Regions from separate parts of the Synechococcus sp. MIT S1220 genome, predicted to be linked through region 1. Evidence: predicted binding sites of a transcription regulator. Region 1 holds the regulator's gene; each other region holds the start of a gene.
What was found. The regulator NtcA, encoded in region 1, controls nitrogen genes in cyanobacteria. The targets are predictions, from matches to a motif close to GTANCNNNNGNTAC.
Positions count from the first base shown of each region.

Region 2: the regulator NtcA is predicted to act here: its motif matches at 4,076-4,089, upstream of SIB64_RS15630 (P-II family nitrogen regulator).
Region 3: the regulator NtcA is predicted to act here: its motif matches at 5,215-5,228, upstream of cynS (cyanase).
Region 4: the regulator NtcA is predicted to act here: its motif matches at 1,567-1,580, upstream of glnA (type I glutamate--ammonia ligase).

Region 1 covers NZ_CP138939.1:870,353-877,914, forward strand. Annotated here, with positions in the region: gene SIB64_RS04005 (alpha-mannosidase) at 1-1,738, shown strand, start outside; gene psbN (photosystem II reaction center protein PsbN) at 1,726-1,866, opposite strand; gene psbH (photosystem II reaction center phosphoprotein PsbH) at 1,951-2,151, shown strand; gene SIB64_RS04020 (TatA/E family twin arginine-targeting protein translocase) at 2,161-2,394, shown strand; gene pth (aminoacyl-tRNA hydrolase) at 2,407-3,027, shown strand; gene SIB64_RS04030 (DUF3146 family protein) at 3,024-3,281, shown strand; gene SIB64_RS04035 (resolvase) at 3,259-3,699, opposite strand; gene SIB64_RS04040 (DUF3084 domain-containing protein) at 3,696-4,889, opposite strand; gene ntcA (global nitrogen regulator NtcA) at 4,917-5,636, opposite strand; gene rph (ribonuclease PH) at 5,707-6,450, opposite strand; gene SIB64_RS04055 (cob(I)yrinic acid a,c-diamide adenosyltransferase) at 6,604-7,194, shown strand; gene dcd (dCTP deaminase) at 7,194-7,562, shown strand, end outside.
Region 2 covers NZ_CP138939.1:3,092,112-3,099,673, reverse strand. Annotated here, with positions in the region: gene SIB64_RS15655 (hypothetical protein) at 56-256, shown strand; gene SIB64_RS15650 (FtsW/RodA/SpoVE family cell cycle protein) at 428-1,585, shown strand; gene SIB64_RS15645 (cytochrome c biogenesis CcdA family protein) at 1,612-2,325, shown strand; gene SIB64_RS15640 (cytochrome c biogenesis protein ResB) at 2,331-3,617, shown strand; gene queF (preQ(1) synthase) at 3,605-4,018, opposite strand; gene SIB64_RS15630 (P-II family nitrogen regulator) at 4,136-4,474, shown strand; gene SIB64_RS15625 (N-acetylmuramoyl-L-alanine amidase) at 4,485-5,387, opposite strand; gene purB (adenylosuccinate lyase) at 5,563-6,858, shown strand; gene SIB64_RS15615 (SLBB domain-containing protein) at 6,868-7,562, opposite strand, start outside.
Region 3 covers NZ_CP138939.1:409,810-417,371, reverse strand. Annotated here, with positions in the region: gene cobA (uroporphyrinogen-III C-methyltransferase) at 1-79, opposite strand, end outside; gene SIB64_RS02045 (DNA mismatch repair protein MutS) at 76-738, opposite strand; gene SIB64_RS02040 (ferredoxin--nitrite reductase) at 1,184-2,791, shown strand; gene SIB64_RS02035 (formate/nitrite transporter family protein) at 3,012-3,902, shown strand; gene SIB64_RS02030 (HEAT repeat domain-containing protein) at 3,912-4,634, shown strand; gene cynS (cyanase) at 4,697-5,131, opposite strand; gene SIB64_RS02020 (cyanate hydratase) at 5,359-5,496, shown strand; gene SIB64_RS02015 (anthranilate phosphoribosyltransferase family protein) at 5,554-6,639, shown strand; gene SIB64_RS02010 (N-acetyltransferase family protein) at 6,600-7,067, opposite strand; gene SIB64_RS02005 (MFS transporter) at 7,114-7,562, shown strand, end outside.
Region 4 covers NZ_CP138939.1:2,103,181-2,110,742, reverse strand. Annotated here, with positions in the region: gene glnA (type I glutamate--ammonia ligase) at 67-1,503, opposite strand; gene SIB64_RS10795 (allophycocyanin subunit beta) at 1,730-2,254, shown strand; gene SIB64_RS10790 (pyridoxal-phosphate-dependent aminotransferase family protein) at 2,353-3,531, shown strand; gene SIB64_RS10785 (antibiotic biosynthesis monooxygenase) at 3,655-6,654, opposite strand; gene SIB64_RS10780 (carbohydrate porin) at 6,935-7,562, opposite strand, start outside.

The DNA of each region.
Region 1 (7,562 bases):
AGGTGTGGAGGAGGCTCTGTGGATTCCTGGGGTCGGGGATCACGGTGGAGGGCCGACCCAGGAGACCCTTGATCAGATGCGCCTTTGGGATGACATCCCCCAGGCAGTGCCACGGCGATCCGGCACGGTTCGCGGTTTTCTTGAAACCTTGGAGCCCTTGGCTGCAGGGTTGCCGGTCTGGCGGGATGAGCTCTATCTCGAACTGCATCGGGGTTGTGGCACCAGTCGCCCGGATCAGAAGCGCCACAACAGAGCTCTCGAGCGTCTGCTGCGTGAACAGGATGCCGTCGCTGCCCTGCTGAGGCTCAGGGGTCATCCCACGGAGCCGGCTGATTGGAGGGCGCTGTTGTTTCAACAGTTTCACGACATCCTGCCCGGCACTTCGATCCCGGAGGTGTTCGATCAGGCCGAGCCGATTTGGCGTGCGGCCCGACGTGGGGCCACCGCCGCTCGGGATGCGGGGATTCAACGCTTGCTTCAAGCTCGACCTGGGCACCAGGCTGAAGGTGCCGCTGAAATAGCCTGGCTGGGATTGCAACCGTTAGCAGCCTGGTCACCTGTGCTGCGCGTTCCCGATGGGGTCTGGCAAGCACGGGGGAAAGGGCTTCCCCAGCAGGGGGCGTTTGGGGGCGGCGCCTGGGTGCAACTGCCCAGGCAGCATGGGATGTCTGCTCTGGCACTGAAGCGGTCTGATGTTTCGGAACCACCGGTCTCCCCCGTGCGAGGTGAGGTGAAGGTGGAGGCCATCGGGAGCGGTGTCTGGACCATCCGCAATGACCATCTCTCTTGCGACATCTCTTCTGAGGGGGTGTTGCAGCTCCGTAATTGCGAAGGTCATGCCCAGCTGGCTCATCCGCTGAAGATGCGTCGCTTTCGGGATCGCGGCGAGTTCTGGGACGCCTGGGATCTACCTGCGGACTATCGCCAGCATCCTCTCCCTGTGGAGATGAATACAGAGCTGCAATGGCTGGAACAAGGCCCTCTTGTGGCCCATGCCAGGTTGCAGGTCCGCATTGGCAGCAGTGCTTGTCGACTGGATGTGAGGCTTTGTGCGGACTGTGCCTGGTTGGAGCTGGTGTGCACTGTCCATTGGCAGCAGCGCCATGAGCTGCTGCGACTCGAGCTGCCGCTCGCTCAGCAGGCTGTGCGATTCGCTGCAGACACCAGTGGTGGCGTGCTCGAACGTCCAGCGCATTGGTCCACGGATCGTGAGAAGGCCCGTTGGGAGGTTCCAGTGATTTCCTGGATGGCGTCCCAAACGGCAGCGCCAGGTGGCGGACTCGCCATGCTTTTGGATGGTCCGCAGGGTGCAGACGGTGTTCCAGATCGGATGGGGGTTTCCCTTCTGCGTGGGCCGACCTGGCCCGATCCCAGTGCCGATCAGGGTGTGCATCGCCATCGTCTGGGTTTGATGCCCCTGGAAAGCATCTGGTCCCGTCATGGGGTTCCCCAGGCCGCGCTCGCCTTCCGTGAGCCCGGTTGGTGGGGCCCAGCGGATGGGGTTGAAGATGCGTGTTTTCTGCCGGGGTGTCCGAAGGACTTGGTGCCCCTGGCGATGCTGCCCGATTCTGACGGCGTTGCCCTGCGGGTCCTCAACCCAGGAGCAAGCCGCTGTGAATGGGAACCGGGAATGACCTGGACGATCAGACGGCGATCGTCCGGGGCATCCAATGCATCAAACCGGATCACCATCCAGCCGGGAGAGCTGACGGAGCTGATCCTGCGTCAGTCTTCGTGATCATCAAATGGGTCATCCAGGCCCTTCGATGGAGGGCCAAAGGCTTGATACACCCCAAAACCAGTGAGCCCAAGCAGAACGGTCAGCACGCCAATGGCGACGGACATGGCTGGTGAGGAACTTTCCATCACATCTCTCGACAGGATCAACCCCAAACCGGAGCCGGCCCCTACAGTATCCAGACTTCACACGACCCGAGACCGAGCGTCGCCATGGCTCAACGCACCCGTCTGGGAGATCTCCTCCGCCCTTTGAACTCCGAGTACGGCAAGGTGGTGCCTGGCTGGGGTACCACTCCGGTGATGGGCATCTTCATGGTGCTGTTCCTGGTCTTCCTCCTTGTGATTCTTCAGCTGTACAACAAGTCATTGATCCTGGAAGGGATCAATGTCAATTGGAATGGCTTGGGCTGATCTGATCCCATGAACATTTTCGGCGTCGGTCTTCCCGAAATGGCGGTGATCGGCGCCGTTGCTCTTCTTGTGTTTGGTCCGAAGCGTTTGCCTGAACTCGGCAGAACGCTTGGCAAAACTCTTAAAGGTTTTCAATCGGCCTCAAAGGAGTTCGAACGAGAAATCAACAAAGCGATGGCTGATCCAGAGGAGGTTGCTGGTTCCGAAGAGCGGTCTGGGGACAGCCTCCCACCCAGTTCCTGATCGCAGTGCGTTATGGAAACGGCCCTTCGCCTGGTGGTTGGGTTAGGTAACCCAGGATCCAAATATTCCGGTACCCGCCACAACATTGGATTCATGGCCCTAGAGCGTTTGGCGGCCAGGGAGAACGTCAGTTTTCGTCAGCAGTCCAAGTTGCATGGGCTCGTCGCTGACATTGGTGCTGGTCAGCAGAGGCTGCGGCTGCTAATGCCTCAAACCTTCATGAATGACAGCGGGCGATCGATTCGTGCTGCTCTTGATTGGTTTGATTTCACTCCGGAGCAGCTTCTTGTCCTCGTTGATGACATGGATCTGCCCCTCGGGCGCCTGCGATTGCGCGCCCAGGGCAGTGCCGGCGGTCACAACGGTTTAAGGAGCACGATCCAGCATCTGGGCATGCAGATGTTCCCTCGGCTGCGGATCGGGATCGGAGCTCCGGCCGATAACCCTGCGGAACGAAAAGCTCGCACTGTTTCTCATGTTCTGGGCTGCTTCAACAATGCGGAACAACCTCTCGTTTCATCCGTCTTGGATGAAGTGATCGATGGCATTGTGCGCATCCAACGCCTGGGTCTGGAACGGGCCGGCAACCGAATCAACAGTCTGCGTCCGGAGGATCTGGTGAACAGCCGATGACGGCTCTTCCGGCGACCACGGCTCATCTGCGCGTCTTGCGCCAGTGTTTCCAGGAGAAATTGCTGGAGGGAGAAGTGGCGGCAGGAGGATTTCACTGGGAGTTCTGCTGGTGTTTCGACCGCGGTGAACTGTCAGTGGAACCCTCTTTGGGCCGAGCTCTGATTCAAGATGCCCTGCGTCGTTTTCTCGTGCGCGCGGATTACAAGTTGGAGCCAGGTGGGGATTATGTATTCACGGTGCGGGCTCGGTTCTGAACAATGGCCTGGGAATCGGCCATCGACAGGTGATTTCAAGGTGTTCTTCCACCATCAAGAGAGCTGCGATGGCATCGAGTTCGCCAGGTGGAACGCGCATGCCAAAGGGGAGCAAAGCCCGCCAATCCTTGGCGGGCCAGAGCTCCCAGAATCGCGCTCGGGCGCGCAGGGTGGTGCCCCGTTCGTTGACTGTCTGAATCGTGGCAAGCGATTGCAGGCGTTCCGCCCATCCCTTGGCTCCGGTGCCATCTCCGATCACGATCAGATGCACCGGAGCCTGTCCGTGCCATGTTTTCAGGGTCGGAAGCACGGAGTCGCTGCGCAGCACCGCCCCGCTGAGTACGGTTGCACCATCAACATCCACAAGAACGAGACCGCATTTGCTGCGGCCGGGGTCCAGGCCAGCGACGCGGGTCATCGCGCCACCCGAATCGCGACAAACACTGGATCTGCGCTGTCACTGGTCCTTGCGGCGATCACCTGCAGGGTGACTCTTTCTCGCGGATCCTCGCCAAGGGACTGCGCCAGTTGCCCCACTGCATTGGCATCGAACTGAAGCCCTTCGGTGAGCGAGCCCCGGCGCTGCATCTCTGCAAATGCGGATGCCAGCAACAGATTGAGTCGTGTTCGGATCGCTTCCGGTGAGCGAGCATCCGCGTCCAGCGTTGCAGTGGCGAGAACATCTCCTTCGCGGGCGACCGTGCGGTTCGGCCGAACCTCAGGGAAGGCATAGACCACGTTTTCCCCACGCAGAACGTTGGTGGCTGAACGCATGGAGACAACCCATGTTCCCGGCTTGCTGATCATTGTCTTCAGGCGTTCCACGTCGCTGCGTGGCAGGAGAAGAATCTGTCGGTCAGGGGCTTCACCGGGTCTGACACGGCTGTAAGCGGTGAGATTGGCCTCCTGGAGGAGCCGGTCGATCACACTTTTTGCCTGCCCTGGATCATCCAGTCGAACGGTGGCCTTGGCGAGGGTTTGACCGCTGCGGAGCACCACGGCGCCCCGCCGCAGGGCAATCAGGTTTCGCTCCAGTTGCTTCAACTCGTTCTCACCATCGCGAATTCGCTGACGCACCTGTTCAAGCTCAGCCTCTGTGCGACGGATGTCGGCATCGCGGGCTTGGATATCGCGACTGAGGCGTTTCTGTTCGGCCTCCAGTCGGACCCGTTCCTTCTGCAGGGGAGCTATCGCTTTGCGGAGCGTGACGGCCCGTTCCTTCGATTCGGTGAGCTTGGTTTCCACCTCCTGAACTTCTGCGCGAGCCTTAAGACGTTCTGCCTCGGCTGCCGCGAGGGCATTACGGCTCGTCTCCAGTTGTTTTCGGCTGCTGCTCAGTTCCTGGCGGTTATCAGTCAGCCGTTGCTGCAGTTCATCAAGTTCAAATAGACCGACTCGCAGCTGACGACTCACCAGCAGCAAAAGGCCGAGGGAGAGAGCACTGATCAGGCTGCCGGTGAGCACCGTGATCAGAACAGCGGTCCGACGTGGCCGCATGTTGAACAGACTCAGGCGTGCCTTGCCAACACGACTTCCAAGCCGATCTCCCAAGGTTGAGAGAACACCACCCAGAATGAGTAGTGCTGCAATGAGCAGCCAACCGCTCACAGGAGCGGCTCCCGCACAGCGGAAGACTCAGCTGAACCGCTTGGCCAGGGCGATCGGATCGAGGACTGTGATCTTCTTGCGATCAATCTGAACAAGACCTGATTGGCGCAAGTCTCCCAGCAGACGGGTGATTGTGACGCGGGTGGATCCGATCGCTTCAGCAATCGCCTGATGGGACAGCCGTAGATCAATGGTGATGCCCAGGTCGTCGGGCACCCCGAAGTCCCTGCAAAGAACAAGAAGGAAACTCACCAGACGGGAGGACATGTCCCGATGGGTGAGCGTTTCGATCATGGTTTCGGTTTGTAGGATCCGGCTGGACAGGCCCTGAAGCAAACGCAATCCAACTCCTGTATCCGCCTCGATCGCCGCGCGCACCGAAGCTGCTGGGGCAGTCACCATTTCCACGCGGGTGAAGGCAACAGCGTGATAAAAGCGATCGGAACGGTGGCCTGTCAGGAGAGACAGAACGCCGAACAAGCTGTTCTCACGCAGAAGAGCCACCGTGATCTCTTCCCCGGATTCGTAGACCCTTGATAACCGAACGGCACCGCGACGGATTAGATAAACCCGCTCGGCAGGATCGCCAGGGAAGAAGATTGTCTTGTTGCGTTCCACCAGCTCGGTGCTGGCTCCATCGAGATCCCGGATGACCTCAAGCAGCGACCGACTGGCGTTCTCCGAAGTTGATGTGGCCGCCGGAACCTGAGGGGAATAGCGACTGAAACCACTGCTAACTGCGCTCATGGTTTAGACGCTGGGTCCAGTGAACTATTCGAAAGGTAAAGATCGGCGAAGGTTCATCCTGTAACAGTTATTACTGATTCCCATGCAGGTCCGCCAGCGCCTGCCTTTGGCCCACCATGAGCGTGTTGATTCCGGGTTCAGCAAGGTCCAGCAATTGATTGAGTTGTTGGCGGTTGAACGGTGCTCCCTCCGCTGTGCCTTGGATTTCCAGTAACTGCCCATCGGCCGCCATCACCACATTGAGATCAACCTCCGCATGACTGTCTTCGCTGTAATCCAGGTCGAGTAAGGGGCATCCGTCGATCAGTCCTACGGACACAGCGGCCAGTTGCTGACGGATCGGATCACGATCGATCAGACCCTGTGCCATCAAAAGTTGTGTTGCCTGCCGCACCGCCAGCCAGGCGCCTGTGATCGACGCAGTGCGCGTGCCGGCATCCGCCTGGATCACATCGCAATCGATCAAGAGCGTCCGTTCCCCCAGCGCTTCCATGTCCAGCACCGCCCTCAGGCTGCGACCAATCAACCGCTGTATTTCCTGGGTGCGGCCCGACAACTTCAGGAGTTCCCTCCTTTGCCGTTGCGGGGTGGAGCCGGGTAGCAAGCGGTATTCGGCGGACACCCAGCCGAGACCCTCCCCCTGACGCCAGCGTGGAACGCTCTCGTCGAGGCACACGCTGCAGAGCACGGCAGTTCGACCGGTGCGCACGATCAGGGAACTGAGGGCAAAACCCATCGGATTCCAGTTGATCTCGAAACGGCGCAGGTCTTTGGCACCACGGCCATCAGAGCGGCTCGGTCTGTTCTCGCCCATCGAAAAGCAGGAGTCGACAGAACCAGAGCCTGGCAGGTGCTGGATGACACCCTCATGGGGTGACGCTATGGGTAGTGTAGGGATGGTTGTGGACTTGCTTTCCACCGCTACATTCAAGGTCAGTCAGGTCAGAGCCTGGCGACCGCTAATGCGATGACCGTCAGCCTGTCCACAAGCCAGAGATCTCCTGATTCCCGCAACAAGGATCATCGGGCCCTTGAACGTGCCGGATTGCGTCCAGTCGCGCTCCGATCTCCCTTGCAACTGGTTGCTCCGGAAGGTCAGCTCCAGATTCATACCGCCCCTTACCGGGGAAGTTTCTCAACGGTGTTCAGCCAGGCGATGCGAGCGGCAGGCCTGGGCAGCCGTGTTCTGATCGCACAATTTCTCAAAGGGGGCGTGTCCCAGGGGCCGAAGGACTGTGTTCGCCTCTGCGGAGGTCTGGTCTGGTTGAGACCTGATGTGCAGGCTTGTCTCACAGAACCAGATCAGGCTAATGCCCATGAAGCGGTTGATGAGATCTGGCAGCTCTGTCGTCAACACCTTCTCAGCGGTAATCTCGATCAGTTGGTGCTCGATGAAATTGGTCTTGCTGTTGGTCTTGGTTATCTCAGAGAGGATGATCTCGTCAGCACCCTTCAGCAGCGTCCAGGCTCGATGGATGTGATCATCACCGGTCCTGCGATTCCTCCCAGTGTGATGGAGATGGCTGATCAGGTGACGGAGTTGCGGCGAGGTTTCTGATGCTGAAAAACGACCGTTGGATCACTGAGCAAGCCGGCCAGGGAATGTTGGAGCCATTCCAAGACGGTCTTGTTCGCCACCTTGATCCCGATCAACGCGAACGTCCCGTTCTGAGCTTCGGCTGTTCGTCCTACGGATACGACTTGCGATTGTCTCCGCAGGAATTCATGATTTTCCGGCATGTTCCCGGGACAGTGATGAATCCCAAGCGATTCAATCCTGCCAATCTGGAGCCGACACCTCTGCATGAGGATGAGGACGGCTCCTATTACATCCTTCCAGCCCATTCCTACGGGCTGGGCGTGGCACTTGAGAAGCTGAAGGTTCCACCCAACATCACGGTGATCTGCCTTGGCAAGAGCACTTAC
Region 2 (7,562 bases), 1.1 Mb from region 1:
CCAGGGCTTCCAGCGAAATTCACCTAGAGGATCTTCCCACCCGTTTTTTCAGGTCGTGTCCGACCAGCTGCCAACCAAACCAAATGTGGTGCAGCTCTTGCGTCCAGGGAGCTTCGTCACTCTGGAGAACCAACCGTGTGATCTGCCTCCTTTTCAGGTGATTCAGTGTCGAGGTGGTCGGTGTTGGGTCCGCCAACAATCCTGGGGTCAATTTGTGCATTGGGAAGTGGAGCACGAGCGTCTTCGGGCTGCTTGAGCGTCGATTGACCCGGTTAGCAGATCTTCCAATCCCGTGTCACTGACTTGGCAAATGATGGCCGGCACGGCTCAATGGGATCACTCCGGCATGCGTTAAGAATTCTTGTCCTCAGCTTCCGTCACCCAACGCAGATCAGTCCGGGAACGGAGCAGAGAGCAGCCAGGCTTAATGCAACGGCTGCTCCCACTTCCTTGGCAGCTGTGGCCTGCTGAAGCCCGGTTGCTGGTCGGTCTCGCTGCTTTCTGGAGTGTGGCAGGCCTTGTGGTTCTCGGATCCGCTAGCTGGTGGGTCGCCCTGCGTGAGCTAGGTGATGGAGCCTTTTACATCAAGCGGCAGGCCATCTGGCTTGTTGCCAGTTGGAGCCTTCTGGGGCTCGCTATCAGCACAAGTCTCAGACGCTGGTTGCGATGGTGCGGACCAGCCTTGTGGGTCGGTTGCCTGATGATCGCCGCCACCCTCGTCATGGGAACAACAGTCAATGGAGCGAGTCGTTGGCTCGTGCTTGGCCCCCTTCAGATTCAGCCCTCGGAACTGGTCAAGCCATTCGTGGTGTTGCAAGCCGCAAATCTTTTTGCGCCTTGGAAACGCATCGGACTTGACGAAAAACTGCTTTGGCTCTGTAGCTTCGCTGGATTGCTGCTCCTGATCCTGAAGCAACCGAACTTGTCGACAGCAGCCTTAATGGGTCTCACCCTCTGGATGATGGCACTGGCCGCTGGCCTTCGCCTCAGAAGCCTTTTCGGCACCGCCATCGCGGGAACCGCTCTCGGGGTAACCAGCATTCTTTTGAACGAATATCAACGGTTGCGTGTGGTGTCGTTCCTGGATCCCTGGAAAGATCCCATGGGAGACGGCTATCAACTTGTCCAGAGTCTTCTAGCCATCGGCTCCGGTGGGATGGTCGGCCAGGGTTATGGACTATCTACGCAGAAGTTGCAGTACCTGCCGATTCAAAGCACGGATTTCATCTACGCAGTTTTTGCCGAGGAATTTGGATTTGTTGGCTCCCTGATGCTTCTGCTCTTCTTGATGCTTGTGGCTTGGGTGGGATTGCGTGTCGCTTTACGTTGCCGCAGCAATCAAGCCCGCCTAGTGGCGATCGGATGCTGCACGATTCTTGTTGGGCAATCGATTCTCAATATCGCCGTCGCGTCTGGCTCGATGCCAACAACAGGGTTACCGCTACCACTGATCAGCTATGGCGGTAATTCATTGATGTCAAGCCTGATCATCCTCGGACTCCTGATCCGTTGCTCGATGGAATCCACAGGGCTGATCGGAGGTCGTAACGCTGGACGTCACAGTTCCACCCAACGGGCTCGATAGGCTTGATCAGCCCCGCGTGACCCCCTCTGGATCTGCTGTTGCTATCCGACCTGGCGCAGCGCAGTGAACAACTGCTGGAATCCGCCCTGCTCAATCCAGGTCCACTCACGCTGGCCTTTGTTTTCACAGGCGGAGCTCTGACCAGTCTGGGTCCCTGCTCTCTTTCTCTATTGCCCGTGACGCTGGCCTATCTGGCAGGGTTTGAGGATGGGCGGCAACCCTGGCAACGGAGCCTCGCATTCTGCGGTGGGATTGTTGGAGCTCTGGTGCTGCTGGGTAGTCTCAGCGGTCTGCTTGGCAGGATCTACGGGCAGGTGCCTGCACTGATCCCCACGCTTGTGGCCATTCTCGCCGTGGTGATGGGTCTCAATCTGCTCGGGCTTTTGAGGCTGCCCCTTCCCAGTGGACCTGACCCTGAAGTCTGGCGAAAGCGAGTTCCAGCGTCCGTTGCTCCAGTCGCAGCAGGCCTGGCTTTCGGACTGGCGGCGTCCCCTTGTACGACTCCTGTTCTTGCTGTTCTGCTGGCCTGGATCGCCCAAAGCGGCCGTCCCCTCGTTGGCATGGCCCTCCTTACAAGTTTCGGCATCGGCCAGGTCCTTCCCCTATTGCTTGCGGGTACGTTTGCCGCAGCCGTTCCGAAACTGCTTGCTTTGCGACCGATTGGTCGATGGGTGCCTCCGATCAGCGGGGTGATCCTGTTGTCCAGTGGCTTGCTGACGCTCCTTGCCCGCTGGGCCTGATCGCGATGCGCAATCCCCTGAACCGTCTGGCTGCCTGGCTTTCAGATTTACGGCTGGCGATTGTGCTGTTGTTGCTGATCGCTCTCGCTAGCGCCATCGGCACGGCGATTCCTCAGGGTGATGCCCCAGGTCAGTACATCGAAGCCTATGCAGATGCCCGCTGGCTCGGTTTGTTGAACGGCCAACAGGTCCTTCTCCTTCAGCTGGATCATGTGTACTCGAGCAACTGGTTCCTGCTTCTTCTTTCCTGGCTGGGGATCTCGCTCATTCTTTGCAGCTGGCGGCGTCAATGGCCGGCGCTCCAGGCTGCACGCCTTTGGGTCGATTACGGCACACCTCGTCAACTCAGCAAACTGGCCATCGCTGAAAGCATCACCTGCAGTGATCCAGAAACCTGCCTTGATCGATTAAGTGTCGTCCTCAACAACCAAGGATGGCAACTCCGAAAAGCTGAAGGCCGTTTTGCTGCAAGAAAAGGAGTTTCCGGGCGGGTCGGTCCGTTACTCGTCCACACGGGATTGGTCCTATTGATGTTGGGGGCTGCTTGGGGAGCACTGGCAGGCAACCGACTGGAACGCTTCCTCGCCCCGGAGCGCAGTCTGGATCTGCTCAATCGAGAGGGAGAAAATCAGCTAAGCATCACCCTCACCGACTTCCGAATCGAACGGGATCCTGCAGGACGTCCTGAACAATTTCGCTCAACACTCAATCTCGTCGAGCCTGGCGGGGGCTTGGATCAGAATCGCGAAATCAGTGTGAATCACCCGCTGCGCCATCGTGGCATCACGATCTACCAAGCTGATTGGTCTCTGGCCGCACTCACCTTGAAGATTGGCCGCAGCCCAGAGCTTCAGCTTCCGCTCCGAACCTTCTCTGAACTCGGTGATCAGGTTTGGGGACTTGTACTTCCGACCCGTCCCGATGGGACACAGCCAGTTCTACTTAGCCTCGAAAGCGAGCAGGGGCCCGTCCAGGTGTTTGATGAGGACGGCACACGTCTGGCACTCTTGCGACCGGGCGGCGAGGCCGTCGTCGTCAAAGGTCTTCCCCTGCGGGTCGCGTCCGTCCTCCCTGCCAGCGGATTGCTGCTTAAACGTGATCCTGGGGTTCCATTGGTCTATCTAGGGTTTGCAGTGACCTTGATTGGAGGGGGGTTAAGCCTGGTGGCAACCCGTCAGCTTTGGGCGATTGCAACGAAGGAGCAGCTTCATGTTGGCGGAATATGCAACCGTAACCTCACAGCATTTGCGATGGAATTACCAACCCTCCTTCAGGCAGGTCAACACGGTTGACGTTCACCGTGGCTGACACGGACCACAGTATGAACATTGCCTCGTGGGTTGAAATCTGCTTCTAACTGCATCCAGATGGGCTCACAAGCTTCAACAAGATCATCCAAAATCCGATTTGTTACTTCTTCATGGGAAATTGAACGATCTCGATAACTATTGATATAAAGCTTGATCGCCTTTAATTCAACAACTTTTGGTCCGGGCTGATAAATCAGATTCAAAACCGCAAAATCTGGATAGCCCGAAAAGGGGCACTTGCAGGTGAATTCTGGCAATTTAATCGACACTTCATAAGGTCGCCCAGGCCTGGGGTTTTCGAAGCAAATCAATTCCGCATGCGAGATGGCCCTATCGCCATACAACGGTGTGCGTGTCGCTTGATCGGATGCAGATGCAGTCAAGGAGCAATAAGAGCCGCAGATCGAACGAACCTAGAAGGCCACTCACTTCACCATTCTGTAACAGGAAGTACGCGCTTCCGGTCTGGCCCAGTCATCCTGTTGGAAAAGCTTGGAGCCATGCGGAAAGTTGAGGCGATCATCCGTCCGTTCAAACTTGAAGATGTAAAGGTGGCTCTGGTCGAGGCCGGCATCATTGGGATGACAGTGACAGAGGTGAGAGGGTTTGGGCGTCAAAAAGGGCAGGTTGAGCGTTATCGAGGATCTGAATTCACGGTTGAGTTTTTACAGAAGCTCAAGATAGAGGTTGTTGTCGAAGACAACCTCGTCGAAGACGTTGTGACCGCTATCGGTGATGCCGCTCGCACCGGAGAGATCGGAGACGGCAAGATCTTTATTTCCCCAGTCGAGTCTGTTGTACGCATCCGCACGGGTGACCGTGACAGCTCGGCGCTCTGAGTCGGCCGCTTCAGCCTCCACGCCGTTCGCCAAGTTCCAATGGATCAAAGCGAACGGAAATTCCAAACTCTTCAGCAAATTCGACAACGCGGCACCAAGCCCGATCTCCCCCTTCTGATGGGCGCAGAATCCCGCGGAGAATGATCGGTGCTGTTCTGGTCTGCAGAGCAACGTCAATGAGTGGCCAACCGATTGATGCCTGCAGCGCATCATCACGAAAAGTCGGTGCCACATCCAAGGCACCGATAAGGATTCGTTTGCTTTCGGCATCCCAAACATGAGCGATTTCATACCGTTCGAGTAGATCCACCAACCGAGCCCATGAGCGTCCCTCTTGATCGATCTGGACAGCAAGATCTGACCCCTTGGCTTTGATTACAGTGAATCCTTGAAATGTCAATCTTTCCTCTACTGCTTGCTTTTCATCAGGATTCTCCAGGAATTCTCGAATCCAGTAACGCAACTGATCACCTCCGTCGATTGTTGAATTTTGCGCAAGCTGTAGGAGATCCCACCGTTCTCCACTGCCACCCCAGATCACCGGCCCGTAATTGTCATGCATGATCCGACCATCACGGTTCGAAGCAGCCTCCGCATGAGTCATCACTCTGTTGAGATTGATCTGCTCAGCTGACCACCCCCATTCACGGGCTACTGATGCAGCTTCAAAGCAAAGGCTTTTGAGTTGTGCATCTGTAGGAGGCACCGTCCAAGGATCTGGCATGCCACCCATACAGGCACATGAGAGCGCAATGCTGTTGCTGTTCCGTCGCCAAGTGTGGGCTGGCAGATCAACGTTGTAAGAATGAAAGCGATGGATAACACCATCACCGGAAATAATCGAGTGGTAATGACCGGGCCTAATCCAGTCGTATCCCGTTGCTGTCCAGTGCAGATAAATCGTTACTGCCATGGCCCTTTAAGGCTGCGTGGAGTTGATCGTCTCTGGCGCTCAGAAATGAACCGCTCCACTTTCAATCCCCATTATCCGACCCTGAATTCTTGTCAACAAGTCATTAGGCATCAGGACAAGAGAATCCAGACAGTTGACCTCATAGATTCACCAGGTTGTGAGACCGCGCAGCCCGTTGATCGAGCGCTACACCTTGCCCGAAATGGGTTCTATCTGGACAGATCAGGCGAAGTTCCAGAGTTGGCTGGATGTGGAGATTGCCGCCACTGAGGCCAATTGCAGGCTAGGACGCGTTCCTGAAGAAGCACTCACCACAATCCGAAGCAAGGCGTCCTTCTCCGTGGAACGGATTCTCGAGATCGAGGCCGAGGTTCGTCACGATGTGATTGCTTTTCTCACCAATGTGAACGAACACGTGGGGGATGCCGGGCGATTCATTCACGTGGGCATGACCAGCTCAGATGTACTGGATACGGGCCTGGCCCTTCAGCTGAAACGTTCTGTCGCTCTATTGCGGAGGGAACTTGATGCCTTGGCTGAGGCATTGCGAACCCTGGCTCGGAACCACAAAACGACTGCAATGATTGGGCGATCTCACGCCATTCATGGAGAACCAATCACTTTCGGTTTCAAGGTGGCGGGCTGGCTCGCTGAAACAGAGCGGAATCGCACGCGGCTTGAGCGCCTCGAGAACGATGTGGCAGTGGGGCAGATCAGCGGTGCGATGGGCACCTACGCGAACACGGATCCGGAGGTTGAGCGAATCACATGTGAAATTCTTGGTCTTATCCCCGATACAGCCAGCACCCAGGTGATCTCACGGGACCGGCATGCCGACTACGTGCAAACCCTTGCTCTCGTGGGTGCTTCGCTTGAACGTTTTTCCACGGAAATCCGCAATCTTCAGAGAACGGATGTGTTGGAAGTGGAGGAAAACTTCGCCAAAGGACAGAAAGGGAGTTCGGCGATGCCCCACAAGCGAAATCCGATCCGCAGTGAACGCATCGGTGGCCTTGCGAGGGTGTTGCGTAGCTACACCATCGCTGCATTGGAAAATGTGGCGCTTTGGCACGAGAGGGACATCAGCCACAGCTCCAACGAGCGCATGATGTTGCCTGATGTGTCGGGGACCCTGCACTTCATGTTGAGGGAGATGACCGCCGTTGTTGAAGGGCTCGGGGTCTATCCAGACAACATGCGACGCAACATGAATGTGTATGGCGGTGTTGTGTTCAGCCAACGCGTTTTGCTTGCGCTCGTCGCGAATGGGATCTCCCGCGAGGACGCCTACCAAATAGTTCAGCGCAACGCTCACACAGCTTGGAACGTTGAGGGGGGGGACTTCCGCCGCAACCTCGAAGCAGACTCCGATGTCACCTGCCGATTGTCCGATCAGGACATCGCTGCATGTTTCAGCACCGAACTGCACCAGGCCAATCTCGGCGTGATCTGGGAGCGACTTGGAATCTGAAGCAGATGATCAAAGTCCCATGAGTTCGCTGACTGGTAGCCCCAACAGCCTGAAGATTGAGCTCACTCTGACCAGTGGGCTCAACGGTTTCAATGCATCTTCGAGAGCATCGGTCACCCGCGCAAGTTGATTGCGGTTGATCACCAGAACATCTCCTTGCCGCAGAGGGGGATTGGTGGGACTGCTGAGAATGGCCTTCGGGTTGAACCCCATTGTCTTCACCATTGGCTTGCCTTCTCCATCCACTCTGATTAGATCGACGGTGTTATCACTGCCTCGCCGCGTGATACCTCCCGACGCGAGAATGGCCCGTGACAGCGGAGCGTTTGAGGGGACGGAGACAACGCCCGGCTTGCGAACCTCGCCGATCACATTCACCTTGATCGTTGCTGGAGCGAAGTTGGATGCTGCCGTCGTAATCATGTCGGCATTGCCCAGGGACTCGGCCTGGTAAACCGTCACACTGTCACCGTCGTAGATCAGAGGAGTCGGTGCCTGCCCGCCATCGCGAAGGACAGTCAGGAAGTCGTAAGTGGTGCTCGTCGGTTCGCCTCCTTGAACGGCAGACGGCCGGGTCACCTCAAGTCGAGATAGATCTCCAGTTGCCGCGATACCACCTGCTTTTTGAATGACATCGACCAACGTTGGCCAACCCTGTTCTTTGGATGCCGCTAACGAGAAGACCCCTGGACGCTCAACATGAC
Region 3 (7,562 bases), 460 kb from region 1:
GAGCTTTGACGGTGAGCAATTCTGGATCGCCAGGCCCTGCTCCCACGAGATAAACGGTTCCGGTCTTGACGTCGGTCACGGCAGTGCGGCTAGCAGATCGATTAGGCCCTGGCGGAGGAGAGGCCGTTCAAGCAAGGTTGGGCTGTCGTCGGACGCTTGCAGAGCATCAGTCATCCGATTGGGTGCCAAGGCCAGTGGATAGGGCCTGAATTCATCGGTGTAACGACGCTCTGACCAGCAATCAAAGGCCATCACCGGGAATCCCAAGCGCTGAGATAGGGAATCAAGGAAGCGGTTGGCTAGGCCTGGCCGCAGAGGATGGTGCAGGAGAGTGACGCAACCAGACTTTGGCTGGAGTCTCAGATCCTTTCCGACAAGGTCCCACCAGAGGGGCCATGCACCGAGAAAAGGCAGTGAGGTCACGTCTTCCCCACGACTGCGGATTGTTCGGCGGATCGAAGGGATGTCATGACGAACATGGGATCCGGGCAGCAGAAACAGTGGAATCAGCCAGGAGGACTGCAATGGAGAGGAAAAATCGGAACCGGAGGTGAGAGCATCCAGCTGAACAGGCGACGCACGAATCAGCGCAAGCGTCTCGGCAACGTCAAGCAGGCAGTCCGGAACGATGCCCCCTGGACGACCATGAACAACAAGACGAAGAGCACGACAACCCTGATGGGAGACCTGTTTCCGTAACAATGGCCACGGATCAGAGGCCGTCGCAGCTGATCTCATAGTTGAATTCTGTCGTCTAAACGACTCATGCCTCATCGCCGTTATTCCCGTCGTCATCGACTGGAGAGCAAGTCGGCCAGATCTCGCGAGCCCCGTTTCCAAAGCGAGCTGGACCGAGACTTTGCTGCAATGAAGCGGGTTTGGCAAATGATCCGACAAGGCGCCGTGCGCATGGTTGGCGAGATTGGACGCCAATATTGACTCACTGAAAGTGACTTTTAGGCGTTCGTCTCGCACACAAGATGTAGCAGCGACAACAAAAACGGCAACGCCAGCCCGGGCTGAGAGCAATTTCGAAAACTGTTCTTTTTGCTACCAATAAAAAGTTGTCATGACCTGTAAAAAGAAGACAGCGTTCCTTCTTTTTTGAAACGCTGTTAGTCCACATTATTTTGATTGCTTATTCGTTGCTGAGCAATCAAATAAATATTTCCTCAATCTTCACATGACTACCAGCGCTTCATCAAGACCTTACTTAGAAGGCAAAAAACTCAATAAAATAGAAAAAAACAAAGCTGCCAAAGACGGCTTGCTTGTTGGTAGTGAGATTGAAAAATTTGCTGAAATCGGCTGGGAAGAAGTTGATGAAACAGATTTACAGCTACGCCTTAAATGGTACGGAATGTTTTGGCGCCCAAAAACACCTGGGAAGTTTATGCTCCGCCTGAGAATTCCAAATGGGGTGGTCACATCGATGCAACTTCGAGTAATTGCATCGATAGTTGAACGTTATGGTGATAACGGAAGCTGTGACATTACTACTCGACAAAATTTACAACTAAGGGGTGTCTTATTAGGTGATCTACCTGAAATTCTTAAACGACTTAAAGAGGCTGGTTTAAGTACAATACAGTCAGGTTTTGACAATCCTCGTAATGTCACAGGCAATCCCCTCGCAGGAATTGATCCCCATGAAATAATAGACACCCGCCCATATACAACCGAGCTACAGAATTTTCTAACTAACAATTGCGAGGGCAATCCAGAATTTTCTAATTTACCCAGGAAATGGAATACCGCTGTTGCCGGCGCCAAAGATAATTTTTTACTGCATAATGATATTATTTTCCACCCTGTTGAATTGGATGGTGTAATGGGGTTCAGTGTTTGGATTGCAGGAGTTCTATCCTCTCAATTGAACGCCTATGCCATCCCACTAAATGCTTGGGTTAAACCAAACCAAATCTGCGAAATCACTGAAGTAGTTATCAAGATTTGGCGCGATAATGGTGAACGAGATAAACGTCCTAAGGGAAGGTTTAGATTATATTTGGACAACATAGGCCTTGAAAGTTTTAGGTCAATGGTTGAAGAGCGCTTCGGCCCTCTTACTCCTGATCCAGGATCAATTTTCGACGATCAGCCTCGTTCACATTATGGAATTCATCCTCAAAAACAAGAAGGTCAATTTTTTGCAGGCCTTCACGTACCAGTCGGTCGACTTAAAGCTGAAGATCTGCAAGATCTAGCAACAGCAAGCTTACATTATGGTTCCGGTGAAGTAAGATTGACAGAAGAACAGAATGCTATCATTGTAGGAATACCCGAACAAAAACTAGAATCTTTTAAAGTTGATCCACTCCTCAAACGTTTTCCACTTCATCCCCAAGCAATATCAGCGGGGACTGTTTCTTGCACAGGCAACACATACTGTGGATTTGCTCTCACCAATACTAAAGATCAGGCGCTTTTAGTTGCTGAAAAACTTGACTCCGAGCTTGAGTTGCCAAAACATGTGAAAATTCATTGGACTGGTTGTCCAAACAATTGTGGACAAGCAGATATGGGGTCAATTGGTTTAACTGGTACAAAGGCTAAAAACAGTGAAGGTGTTATGGGTGAAGGTTATAAGATCACTATTGGAGGCTCGCAAGGATCAAATCCAATGATGGGATCCCTTCTTCACAAAGCAATTCCTGCCGAAGACATCCATTCAGTTCTTAAGGGTTTACTTCTTGAAAAATTTGATGCCAAAATAAAATCGAAACCAAGCTTAGGAAATGAAGGTGGTACTGACTTCTTCTCTCGATTCATGAATCATATAAGCAATTAAATTACACGTAAAAATTTTGAATTCGTGGCGCTTCGTTTTGAAGCCACGGATCTACAAAACCCGACCAACCACATTCCTTTGTGATGGCTATTCACCAAAGTGCTTTTTCTCCCACTGTCAACTACTTGAGCCCCAGAGGTCGGGCTGATCCGTTTTTAACACTCGAAGCTGAGGCTCCGACCTGATTCCGTCCTTTACTTCAACATTTCCAATACAACCGATGGATTACGTTCTTCCCAATGAACTTGTCGATGGCATGATTGGTGCCGGTGGCAAGAAAGCTACTGTCAGCGTCAAAGACTTACTACTGCGAGGTTTTTATTCAGGGGCAATCCTTGGCCTTGCTGTCATTCTTGCTCTGACAGTAGGTCTCACCAGCAAAAACCCTTGGCTTGGTTCTTTCCTCTTCCCCTTCGGCTTCGCAAGCATCGTGCTGTTTGGCATGGAGCTGGTCACCGGTAACTTTGCACTTCTACCGATGGCGACATGGGCGGGCAAGACCACTTGGAAAGCGACGTGGAGAAACTGGGCTTGGGTATGGTTCGGCAATTGGATTGGCACTGCTGTTGCAGCGGGCTTAATGGCCATCAGCCTTACAAGTGGTGGAACAGTGGATCCTGCTTCAGCAGCTGATGGAGGAGGTATGTGGCAACAGGTAGCTGCAAAAATCATTGCTTTAAACAAAGCCAATGTCATTGTCAAATACGAAAATCTTGCAGGGCTTGGCTTCTTTCTTGCCATTGTTCGCGGTGTGATCGCTAACTGGCTTGTATGCCTTGGAGTGACAATGGCGTTGGTCAGTAAAAGTGTCCCAGGGAAAATTCTTGCTTGTTGGCTGCCAATCACGGCTTTCCAATCGATGGGCATGGAACACATTGTTGTCAATCAGTTTCTGCATACAGCAGGACCCCTGCTTGGTTCTGGAGTGCCCTTCTGGAAATGCATCTTCTGGAACTTTTTCCCAGTTACAATTGGAAACATCATCGGTGGGATGGTCTTCATTGGTATGCTGTTTTACAGTACACATCGCACCAAAATGGAGAATGTACTTCCTCCAGAACATGATGAAAAACTTGAGCGCGAACTCGCTGCAGAACTTGGTGCTCGCTGAGGCAGCATTTTGAAGCCTCCTGAAGAAGCTTCCCTGTGGGAGAGTTTGTCACAATCAAGGCGTAAACCATTAGACCCATTTTGGCTGGGAGAGATTTACTCTCCCAGCCTTTCTATTGATTTGAGGCTTGCGGTTTGTGAAAAGCTAGGAATGCTTGCAGAACTAGGATGGCCTCACATCAAAAAACTAATTGATCAACATGGTCCTAAACAGGAACTTATATTATCAGCAGGCCTTTGCCATCAACCAAATGCGCGTGATTGGCTTTTAAGCCAACTGAAAGCAAAGGATGAAACTATTGTCCTTACAGCTCTTGAAGCACTTGGCTGCTGGGGAGCTGATGTCCCCCAATCAATTGTGGAAGAAAGTCTGGTCCATCCGTCCCACAAGAGAAGACTTGCAGGACTCCAAATGCTCACCTTCCGTGCCCATCTCTTGAGCGATAGCCAATTGCTGCAACTCTGTGAAGAACCGCTCGCAGATTTTCGAGATGCAGTGGCGATTGCTGCAGTCAGACTCTTACAACGCCGAGATGGATCTATCATCTCAGAACGCTTGACAGCAATTAGCCTACACGGTTCAGATGCTCTCGCTAAAGCTGCTTTACTGGCATTGGGCTGCATAGCTACGCCAACAAGCCAAAAATGTCTTTTAGAATTAAGCAAAAGCTTGCCTGAAGGTGAACGTCGCGAGCAAGCATTGAAACAACTAGGACAACAATTTCGAAATTAAAAATCTGGGGTTCCCCCCAGATCAAACATCTAATCGTCAACTCCTATTACATAAGAAATTAATTACCACTTTTTATAGGGTAAGAACTTGCCACACATCGTGATCGAAACTCGATCCCCTTTGGGATCCTCAACTTTTTCAACGTCCAAGGTAAAGTCAATTGCGCTCATAATGCCATCTCCGAACTTTTCTTGAATTACATCTTTCATTGGCATCCCGTAAACCTGCATGATCTCATAAAAGCGATAGATAAGCGGGTCAGTCGGAATGACAGGATCCAAACTTCCCTTAGTGGGAAATTCTTGAATTGCTGCAGTTACATCTGGTTCAAGAGATAGCAATTCAGCAAGTTTATCAGCCTCCTCTTTTGATGCCGTGGCCTGACCGTAAAACAAAGAGGCAATCCAAACCTCGTCAAGCCCAAGCGCTGATTCTAAGTCAGCGAAACTCATACCTTTGGCTTTCTTTGCTGCCATAAGAGTTGCCGTAACATTCATGATGTTTGGTGTTTTAGCTGGTTGGTGAAAAACTGCCTTTTAAAGCAGTAATTCGAAGCTCTCGCAATCCAGGGGAACAAATTGAAGCAACAGCTACGAAATTCACTGCTTACGCGTCGTTTTTCAGCAGCAGTTGCAACTGCACGCAACTACCACAAATGCTGAAATAAGTGAAAAACAATTAATGCACAAAAATGCAATCGATGCTACAAAAATTTATGACTTTGATGGCTCGTGTCTTGTGCAGCTGGCGTCCAGATAATTCACTACTCCGAGAACGTCTCTACTACGCCGAAGGACGGCATCATCCTCACCATCCCCGTCACGGAACCCTGAAGGGTCTGGACGTCTGCGCTAACAGTTAAATTAAGGTGTAAAAATTGTTACTCAGCAGTACCGCTTGCTGCTGAACATCCGCCTAAGTGACTCAGGTCGCCGTGACTCTCAGCCCGCCAACAGGGAAGGAGCGCTTCAAACAGCATCTCCGCAAGGTTGGCAGTGGCGAACACACCAGCCGGGGTTTGTCACGGCTAGAAGCCGCTGATGCTCTTGAGCTCATCCTTCACGAAGAGGCCACTCCTGCTCAAATCGGAGCCTTCCTGATTGCCCATCGCATCCGGCGGCCAGAACCCCAGGAGCTCGCCGGGATGCTCGACACATACCGCGACTTGGGTCCGGTTCTGAAATCTGCGGCAGGTGCCACTCCTCCAGTGTGTTTTGGCATGCCGTTTGACGGCCGAACACGCACAGCACCCATCTATCCCCTCACCGCGCTCGTTCTTCTCGCAGCAGGGCAACCGGTGGTCCTGCAAGGTGGCTCCCGTATGCCGATCAAATACGGAGTCACAGCTCAGGAACTCTTCAAGACCCTTGGCCTCGATCTGTCAGGAGTAGCGATCGAAGACGTTCAAAAGGGCTTCGAGGCCCATGGTTTTGCTTTGTTGCACCAACCCGAGCATTTTCCGCTCGCGGAAAGCCTGATCAGTTACCGGGAAGACCTAGGAAAACGTCCACCAGTTGCCAGCCTGGAGCTCCTCTGGACTGCTCATCAAGGTGAGCATCTGCTGGTGAGTGGCTTTGTCCATCCCCCTACAGAGAGTCGAGCCTGGGATGCCCTGCATCAGGCAGGTGAAACCAATCTGGTCACCGTCAAAGGGCTGGAAGGCGGTACAGATCTTCCGATCGGACGAGCCTGCATCACAGCAACCGTGACCGATGGCATCCCCGAACGGAAGATCCTTCACCCTCGAGACCATGGCTGCCACGAAAAGGATGTGGAATGGACAAATCTGGAGACTTGGACCGAACAAGCTGAAAATGCGTTGGACAACAAAGGGCCTCTCTGCAGTGCCACCCGCTGGAACGCAGGGGCGTACCTCTGGCTCAGCGGGCAGGCCAGCGATTTGGCATCCGGAATCAACTCTGCGGAATCCTTGATCCAAAGCGGAGCAGCCCGTGCCGTGCTGGATCAACTCCGCAGCTGGCGCAGCACCTTCTCCATTCGATAACGCACAAAGCTCACCCCAGCGATTTCAATGGTCTCCGGGGCGATCAATTGCCAGCCCCTACCTATCAGCAAAGGGCGACTCATGGCACTGGCCTCCGTTGAGAGACGCTCAATACCGTGATCTCTGGCATCCCGCTCGATCTGTTCCAGGAGAATGGATCCATGGCCCTGACGAGCGGCACATCCGCGGCAGTACAGCAGCGCCAGACGAGCCTTTGGATAACGAATGGCAAACGCCTCGTCCCGACCGCTGATCCAGCCACGTCCCTCATGAAACGAGCGATCGAGAACCCCCGGCAACCAAGCCAGTGCCGCCCAAGCTCTCACCTGCTCTGGGGTGTAAAGCACCCCTGCCTGGCTTTCAACCGCGTCGGCATAGATCTCCCGTAAGAGGGGATGGTCGCTGGAACGAATCGGACGCAGGACCATGACCAGAGCCTGTGGGAGTGTGTGATCGATCGATACTCGCCCCGCTTTGCAGCGCTTCCGGTTCCCCACTCTGCTGAGCGCCTTTCTAACGCTGCTGAACGATCGGCTGAGCGAAAGCATTGTCTTCCCACTGCTGCCATTCCTTCTGGCGCAGTTCGCACCAGATGGTCGAACGCTTGGGCTCCTGGCGGGCAGTTATGCCCTGGCCCAGTTTCTGGTCACTCCACTGATCGGAGCCCTGAGCGATCGTCATGGGCGCCGACCTGTGATCGCCATCTGTGTGAGCGGGTCGGTGCTGGGGCTCGGTCTGTTCGCACTCACGATGAGTTTGCCCTGGCCGAACGGAGCCGTTCTGCCTTTGGTGCTGCTGTTCACGGCGCGCATCATCGACGGAATCAGTGGCGGAACCGCCGCTACTGCAGCAGCCGTGCTGGCTGACATCAGCCCCCCGGAGCAACGGGCACGAGCGTTCGGGTTGATCGGAGTGGCCTTCGG
Region 4 (7,562 bases), 1.2 Mb from region 1:
TGGTGACCATTTTGGTGACGATTTTTGGTGAAAGTCAAGTACCCCAGTGCTACTAGGCCCTATTGATCAAGCGTCGTAGTACATGGTGAACTCGTGCGGATGGGGCCGCTGACGGAGTTGTTGTACTTCCTCGTACTTGAGGTCGATCCAGTTATCGATGAAGTCATCGCTGAATACTCCACCAGCTGTCAGGAAGGCACGGTCGGCATTCAGCGCTTCAAGAGCACCATTCAGGGATGCCGGAACGGTCTTCTCGGGATTTTCTGAGAATTCAAGCAGCTCGTCTTCAGAAAGCGAGAACAGGTCGCGTTTCTCGATGGCACCCGGGTCGATCTGATTCTTGATTCCATCCAGGCCTGCCATCAGCATGGCGCTGAAGGCGAGATAAGGATTGGCGAGAGCATCGCCGGATCGGAATTCGAGTCGTTTGGCTTTGGGGGCAGGGCCTGTGAGAGGGATCCGCACCGCAGCTGAGCGGTTGCCTTCGGAGAACACCAGATTGACAGGCGCTTCAAAACCAGGCACCAGTCGCTTGTAGCTGTTGGTGGTTGGGTTGGTGAAGGCCAGGAATGCCCTGGCATGCTTCAGGATGCCACCGATGTACCAACGGGCTGTCTGAGACAGGTTCGCGTCGGTTCCCTCGCCAAACATCAGGGTGTCGCCACCTTTCCACAGGCTTTGGTGGACATGCATGCCAGAACCGTTGTCGTTGAAGACAGGTTTGGGCATGAATGTGGCGGTCTTGCCGTATTTCTTGGCGACATTTCGCACGATGTATTTGTAAATCATCACGTTGTCTGCCGCCTGGATCAGTTCGGCGAACTTCATTCCAAGTTCGTGCTGTCCTGGGCCGGCCACCTCGTGGTGGTGCTTCTCAATCGGAATACCCAGCTGACCCATCATCAGCAGCATTTCCGAACGGATGTCCTGTGCTGTGTCGTTCGGGGCGACGGGGAAATACCCCTCCTTCAACTGAATTTTGTAAGCCAGGTTTCCGCCTTCTTCGACTCGTCCGCTGTTCCAAGGGGCTTCGATCGTGTCAACGCTGTAGAAGGCACCCCCTTCACTGGAGTTGTAGCGGACGTCATCGAACAGGAAAAACTCCGGTTCCGGTCCGAAAAAAGCTTGATCGGCAATGCCGCTGCCGGTCAAATAGTCCAGAGCCCGCTGAGCGAGTGCCCGTGGGCAACGTTCGTAGGGCTCATTTGTTCGAGGTTCATTAATCGAACAGATCAGGCTGAGGGTTTTATGGCGATAGAACGGGTCAACCCAGGCTGTGCTCGCATCAGGCACCATTGCCATATCGGAAGCCTGGATGCCTTTCCACCCACGGATCGACGAGCCATCGAATGCGAGCCCTTCTGTGAACGACTCTTCTTCAATCAGGTCCGTGCATACGGTCAGGTGCTGCCATTTGCCGTGCAGGTCAGTGAATTTGAGATCGACGAGCTCAATGCCGTCATCTTTGATCTGACGCAGAACGTCCTGGGGTGTTTTCGACATGGGGAGACGTTTTGCCCTGTGGAGTGTTAGTTGGGACCGTAAAGATGCCCCAAACCCCATTTTGTATCAAGGGGCACCCTCCTGTCTCCATGTTTCTCACGGCTCGAGAGAACGGAGTAGTGCGTAACCGTTTCTGTCAACTTCGCAGCAACTTCGAGGTGCTGTCGTTGGTGGCTTGAATAGCAGTGTTACCTTCCGCCTAGGGACTGTCTGGAGACCCCAGGGAATGCGTGATGCCATCACCGGGTTAATTGGTCGCTATGACCAGCTCGGTCGCTATCTCGATCGCCAGGCAATTGAAAGGATTGAATCCTTTCTCGATGAATCAAGTGTTCGCATTGCAGCGGTTGAGCTGATCAACCGCGAAGCGACTGAAATTGTTCGCGATGCCAGTCAGCGCCTGTTTCTCGACGAGCCTGAGCTGCTTCTGCCAGGGGGCAATGCCTACACGACACGCCGGTTGGCAGCCTGTCTTCGCGACATGGATTACTTCCTGCGTTACGCGAGCTATTCACTGGTCGCAGGCGATATCACCATTCTCAATGAGCGGGTTCTTAATGGTCTGGATGACACCTACAAGAGCCTGGGCGTGCCGACGGGGCCAACGGTCCGGAGCATCGTTCTGCTCGGGGAGGTGCTGATCGAACGTTTGATGGCCGGTGGTCTTCCGTCCTCAATGCTCGCTCCGATCAGACAGCCGTTTGATCACATGGCCCGTGGTCTTGCCGAAACAAATGTGCGTCAGCGCTAGTCAGATCGGACGTCTGCGTTTCAAACCCGTCGTAATCCCGTCTTGAGGGGTGGACGACTGCGTAGGCTCATCGGCCAGATCAACCGTTCAGGTCCTTGGTGTCGAACCCTCTTCCTTCCGTCGACGACCGTCACCGAAAGGCCTTCGCTCCAATTGCGACTCCCGACCGACTGCTTCTAGGGCCCGGTCCGTCGAATGCCCATCCGACTGTTCTCCAGGCCCTCTCGCGCACACCCATCGGCCATCTCGACCCTTTGTACGTCGAATTGATGGGTGAGGTGCAGGAGCTGCTTCGCTACGCCTGGCAGACCGATAACCGCCTCACCTTGCCCATGAGCGGCACAGGCAGTGCGGCGATGGAAGCGACACTCGCCAACACTGTTGAGCCTGGCGACACTGTCCTCGTTGCGGTGAAGGGATATTTCGGTCTCAGGTTGGCCGATATGGCCGGTCGGTATCGAGCCGAGGTCAGGACGATTGAAAAGCCCTGGGGAGAGTGGTTCTCTCTGGAGGAACTTGAGGCTGCGCTGATTGAGCACAAGCCCGCCATCCTTGCGATGGTTCATGCCGAAACCTCTACCGGTGTCTGTCAACCCATGGCGGGGGTCGGGGATTTATGCCGTAAGCATGACTGCCTGCTTCTCCTCGATACGGTCACCTCGCTAGGTGGAGTGCCCCTTGCCATTGATGAGTGGAAAGTTGATCTGGCCTACAGCTGCAGCCAGAAAGGCCTGAGTTGTCCTCCTGGCCTGGGTCCCTTCACCATGGGAGCGCGCGCTGAGGAGAAGATGAGCGCCCGTAACAACAAGGTGCCGAATTGGTATCTCGATGTGTCCCTGCTGAATCAGTATTGGGGAAGTGATCGGGTCTATCACCACACAGCTCCGGTGAATATGAATTTCGGAATGCGAGAGGCTCTGCGTCTTCTCGCTGACGAAGGTCTCGACAATGCTTGGGCTCGCCATCGCCGGAACGCAGAGGCCCTTTGGGCTGGTCTCGAAAGTCTTGGCCTTTCCATGCTCGTTCCAGAGAAGCACCGTCTTCCGACCTTGACCACGGTTCGTATTCCGGAGGGTGTTGACGGAAAGGCCTTCAGCCAGCATCTGCTCAACAATCATGGCATTGAAGTTGGTGGGGGCCTCGGAACCTTGGCAGGCAAAATCTGGAGGATTGGCTTGATGGGATATAACTCAACTCCAGAAAATGTGGATCGCCTTCTCAACCTTTTTGAGACGGAGCTTCCCAATTTCAGTGGTTCATTGTCCTTAGCTGCTTGACAAGCAAGATTAAACAAAAAAGCCTGAAAAAGCTCAGGCTTTTTTTATTGCGATTGAGCGCAAATTAAGAAGGCTTATCCGAGAAGACGCCGAATTGCATCGGCGCCTGACTCCCACCACTGCTTAGTTCAACAGCGGCATCTGATTGGATTGTGAGAAATTCAATGTGAAATCATACATTTGGTCGTGAATTGTCATTTCGAAGGCATTGGATCCAGTGATCTTCGTCGTTGCATTGTTAGGGGTAAAGTAAGTGCCCTCATGCCGGACAACGGGCGTATAGATATTTCCACCTTCGATGGTGAGATGATCCTTTGTAAAAGAAGGCATATCATCGGATTCCAGAGCGGAAGCGATGATGCGTTGTAGATTGTTTGAATTTGATTTAACAAATTTCTCCTTTTCAAAGTCATAGATCTTACCTTTTTTATTGGATTTTATTAAACTGATTTTGTCTGAGTCTTCACTCGGCTCAAAGCCACTGAAGGACGCATGCAATTGGCGTCTTGGTTGCTCTCTTGTATCAATCACCGCAAACCCTTCCTCCTGCATCACGCTTGTGACTTTGCTCATGCCTTGGATGACATTGCCAAAAGCACCACTCATGTGATGATAATTGATAATTCCTTTGTCTTCGTCAACACTCAGGTCGGAACGATCCTTCGGTAGATCAAGTTGAAGATCAGAATCAAAGGTCTTCTTACTAAAAATGTCTTGATGCTTCGACTTGGTTCTAAATGGTAGATAGTGGACCCCCGTGTTGACCTGAACACTGCGAGACATCATATGATTATTCTTGTTGCTTGAAGTTTCAAACAGCAAGGTTGCATTTTCTCCTGCTTCTTTCATCCATTGTTCTGAAGGTTGGTCTGGATCGCCAAGCGCAACCCCATTGATTTCCCCTGAATCATTGTCAACCTCAATCACTCCATAGAGCCATTCCTTCTTTTTGCTGTGAGAATTATTGAATTGAAGAAATGAGCCAAATCCTTTGGTGTCTGTCTGATTAGTAACGTAAACTGTTTGAATATCTTTTGGTTCAGGTGCTTCAACTTTCATGCTCAAATCTGGCATCGATTCGAGCATATCTTTGAACATGTCAATGCCATTTGCTTGCTCAATATAAATCGAAGCCTGCGGAGTATTGACTGGATAGATGGTGACTTGTCCATCAGCCAGGTAGCCACTCTCGAGGTGTTTTGCGAAATCTGCAAAGAATTCAGTTGTGTATGACTTTTGTAGGTGAAGTGATATATCGCTGCCTTCTTTGTAATGTTCGATGTAATAAATTGTTGTATTGTCGCCTTTCTCTAGGTAGTAATCAAAACTAAGATTACCAGTCTCCTGCCTTGTTTTTTCTCGAAGCTCTTCTGATAAGGAGAGAACTGCATCGATGCTGTCATCCTTGATTTCAAATTTGCCAAGGAGCATTTGTTCTGGCGCATTTGATTCATAATTATCTGACAGATCATTATGAACACTACTGTTGGTTGGAGTAACGCTACCGCCTCGTTTCAGTTGTTGAAATGTCTTTTTAAAGGCTTTATCGTCTCTAAGCTTGTCGAGGCTCGAAAAACGATCCCAAACAGTCAGGATTTCATAGGTTGCATCTGCTGATTGAGGAAGCAGAAGATCACTTGATTTAACACCATTCGATTCGTTGTAAATGTTGGCTAATTTCTCGGTTGATTGCTTGAAGTCTGTCTGGGAAATACCGTTCTGATTATTAGGGTCATATTGCAGTGCAACTCTCTGGATCACCTCGGGATCAAACGGTGTGCTGAAATTAACGGCCTCTGAGGGGGCATTTGGTGCGGGAGGTGTGTAATAACTATCCGATCCTTCTTCCCCAGGTGTTGCCAGCCATGGTGTCGCTGATTGTTCATTCCAGGCCGCTGGTGGTGGTGTTGCAAATGTTCCAGTATCCGTCGGTATTGATGGATTCCAATTTCCACCCATTGTGAGAGCAGAGCCATCTGCAGCGAGTATCGAGTCACTTTCAACAGCTGTAAAGCTGCCAAAATTCCTACTCATCGCAACATAATATTCTGGAAACGTATTAAAATAATCGACAAATCTTTGTTGATTGCTAATGCCATCTTCACTACCTACATTCTTGTTGTACAGATTTCCATAGCCGGCAGCCTCATTGGATGTATCGTAAAAACGACCGATAAGTGGATCACTTAGAGTGAAAAATTCTTCGATTCCACCGTCTGGATATCCTGGAGTGCGAGACCACAGTGTTAAGAAGACGAGTGGATCACCATTGGGGCTTGCATTCCGGTAAGCATGGGCATGTCCCCGTGGCAAGTAAACGCCATCCTTGGCCATCAGATGGCCGTAATAGTAATTTTCAACGTTGTCTGCTTCTAGTTGTGGTGTTCGAACATCTGCGGGTAAATTGTCACCAGTGACGTCATTTCCTTCTGGGAATTCATAAAGCTCGTAAGCATCCTTCGTAGGATCACCGATCCACGAATCCATTTCGCCTTGCAACATGATGAAGGCTTCATCTTCCGCCCAATGGATATGTGGAATGGGGCCAGCATTGTATGGGGTGACAGATAAAGATATCGTGAATGGACGCTCAGTATCAGAGCTTGATTCTGCCCTTAAAACTACGCTCTCTCCAGTATCGCCATTGTAGGGAGATCGTGAATTAATTGTATCTTGTTCAACACTAAATACCAGAAACTGCTGTGCCTCACCTGCTGGAAACGAATCCCACTGATAGGAGTCTTCTTCGGTGATATTCGGTAGAGTAAAATATAAGGGAAGATCATATCCGGCATCGTAGGTGTCGCGATTATTTCCTTTTTCAGTTTTAATAAATGTATCAAAATTAAAGTTGTGCGCTAATGGAAGCCCAATTCCGTTCGGAACACTGAAGTGTGGAGCTTGATTGTAAGGAGCATCAGCATCATATCGATTTTTATCGCTAAAATTAGTGGTTGGATAGTAACTAGGATTTGTTGGATTAGGGTCAAAGATTGGTATTGAGTTCGTCGATCCATGATCATGATGATTGCCGGACCCTGAATTTGAGGATCCAGAGCTGGATTCGCCGGTTTCTGCATGGCTGAACACGTATCCATCAACGATGCGACCAAGCTTGTTCATGAAGCGGAGAATCTCTATTTATAGTTTATTTTTTACGGCCAATATCGTGTCACTTTCTAAGCTTTATTTAGGTTTTGACTGAAAAACTTTATTTTCCACTACGTATGATTCATTCAATGTAAGATGTGTCTATTGAGTGTGTTCAGCTGAGGTATATGAATGCATGTTAATTTGATGCGGTTATCAGATTTTTATCACTTGCTACTTAATGCAAAATATACTGGTTTTCAATCCGTGTATGATATATCAATCCCTTGTTTACTTTAATGCATTCCGAAAGTTAGAAGGAAAGGTTTGCTTGCAGTCCTCCAACCCATACAGCTGACGCTGATTCATCGCCTAATGGTTGCATGATTAATTGCAAATTTGGCATTAATTGAAAATTAGGTGTAATGCTAAAACTGTAATTGAGTTCCAAAGCGTGTTCGGTTCCAGCTATAAAGCCAATCGAGGGTGTTGAAGGGTTGTAATCTGCAAACGTATATCCAAAGGCGAGGGTGTCAAAAGGGCGATTGGGGAAGACTCCTGCCAGTACAACACCTGCGTTGCCTCCTCTGCGGAAGCTTTGAACATCTTCAGAGAGCCCTACTCCACCGGATGCAAACAACCGCCCATCCATCGCAAGTTTTCCAGGGTTGATCGGAATACTCATCAGCCCATAGACACCATTGTTGTTGCTTGTTGTTTCTCCGAGGACATCGACGCGTTCGTAGACACCGCCACCAAGCCAACCGCCTATTTTTAGGACTGGTGGAGGGAGTGGTGATTGGTACAACACGTTGGCGTTCTCACCTTGATTCGTTCGTCGAATTTGGCCGGCGTCGGATTGTCGTGCTGGAATAAGATTCTGAGTGGGTAGTTTGGCGTCAATTTGGAAAAATTGTGCGTAACCTGTGTTGTTATCAATT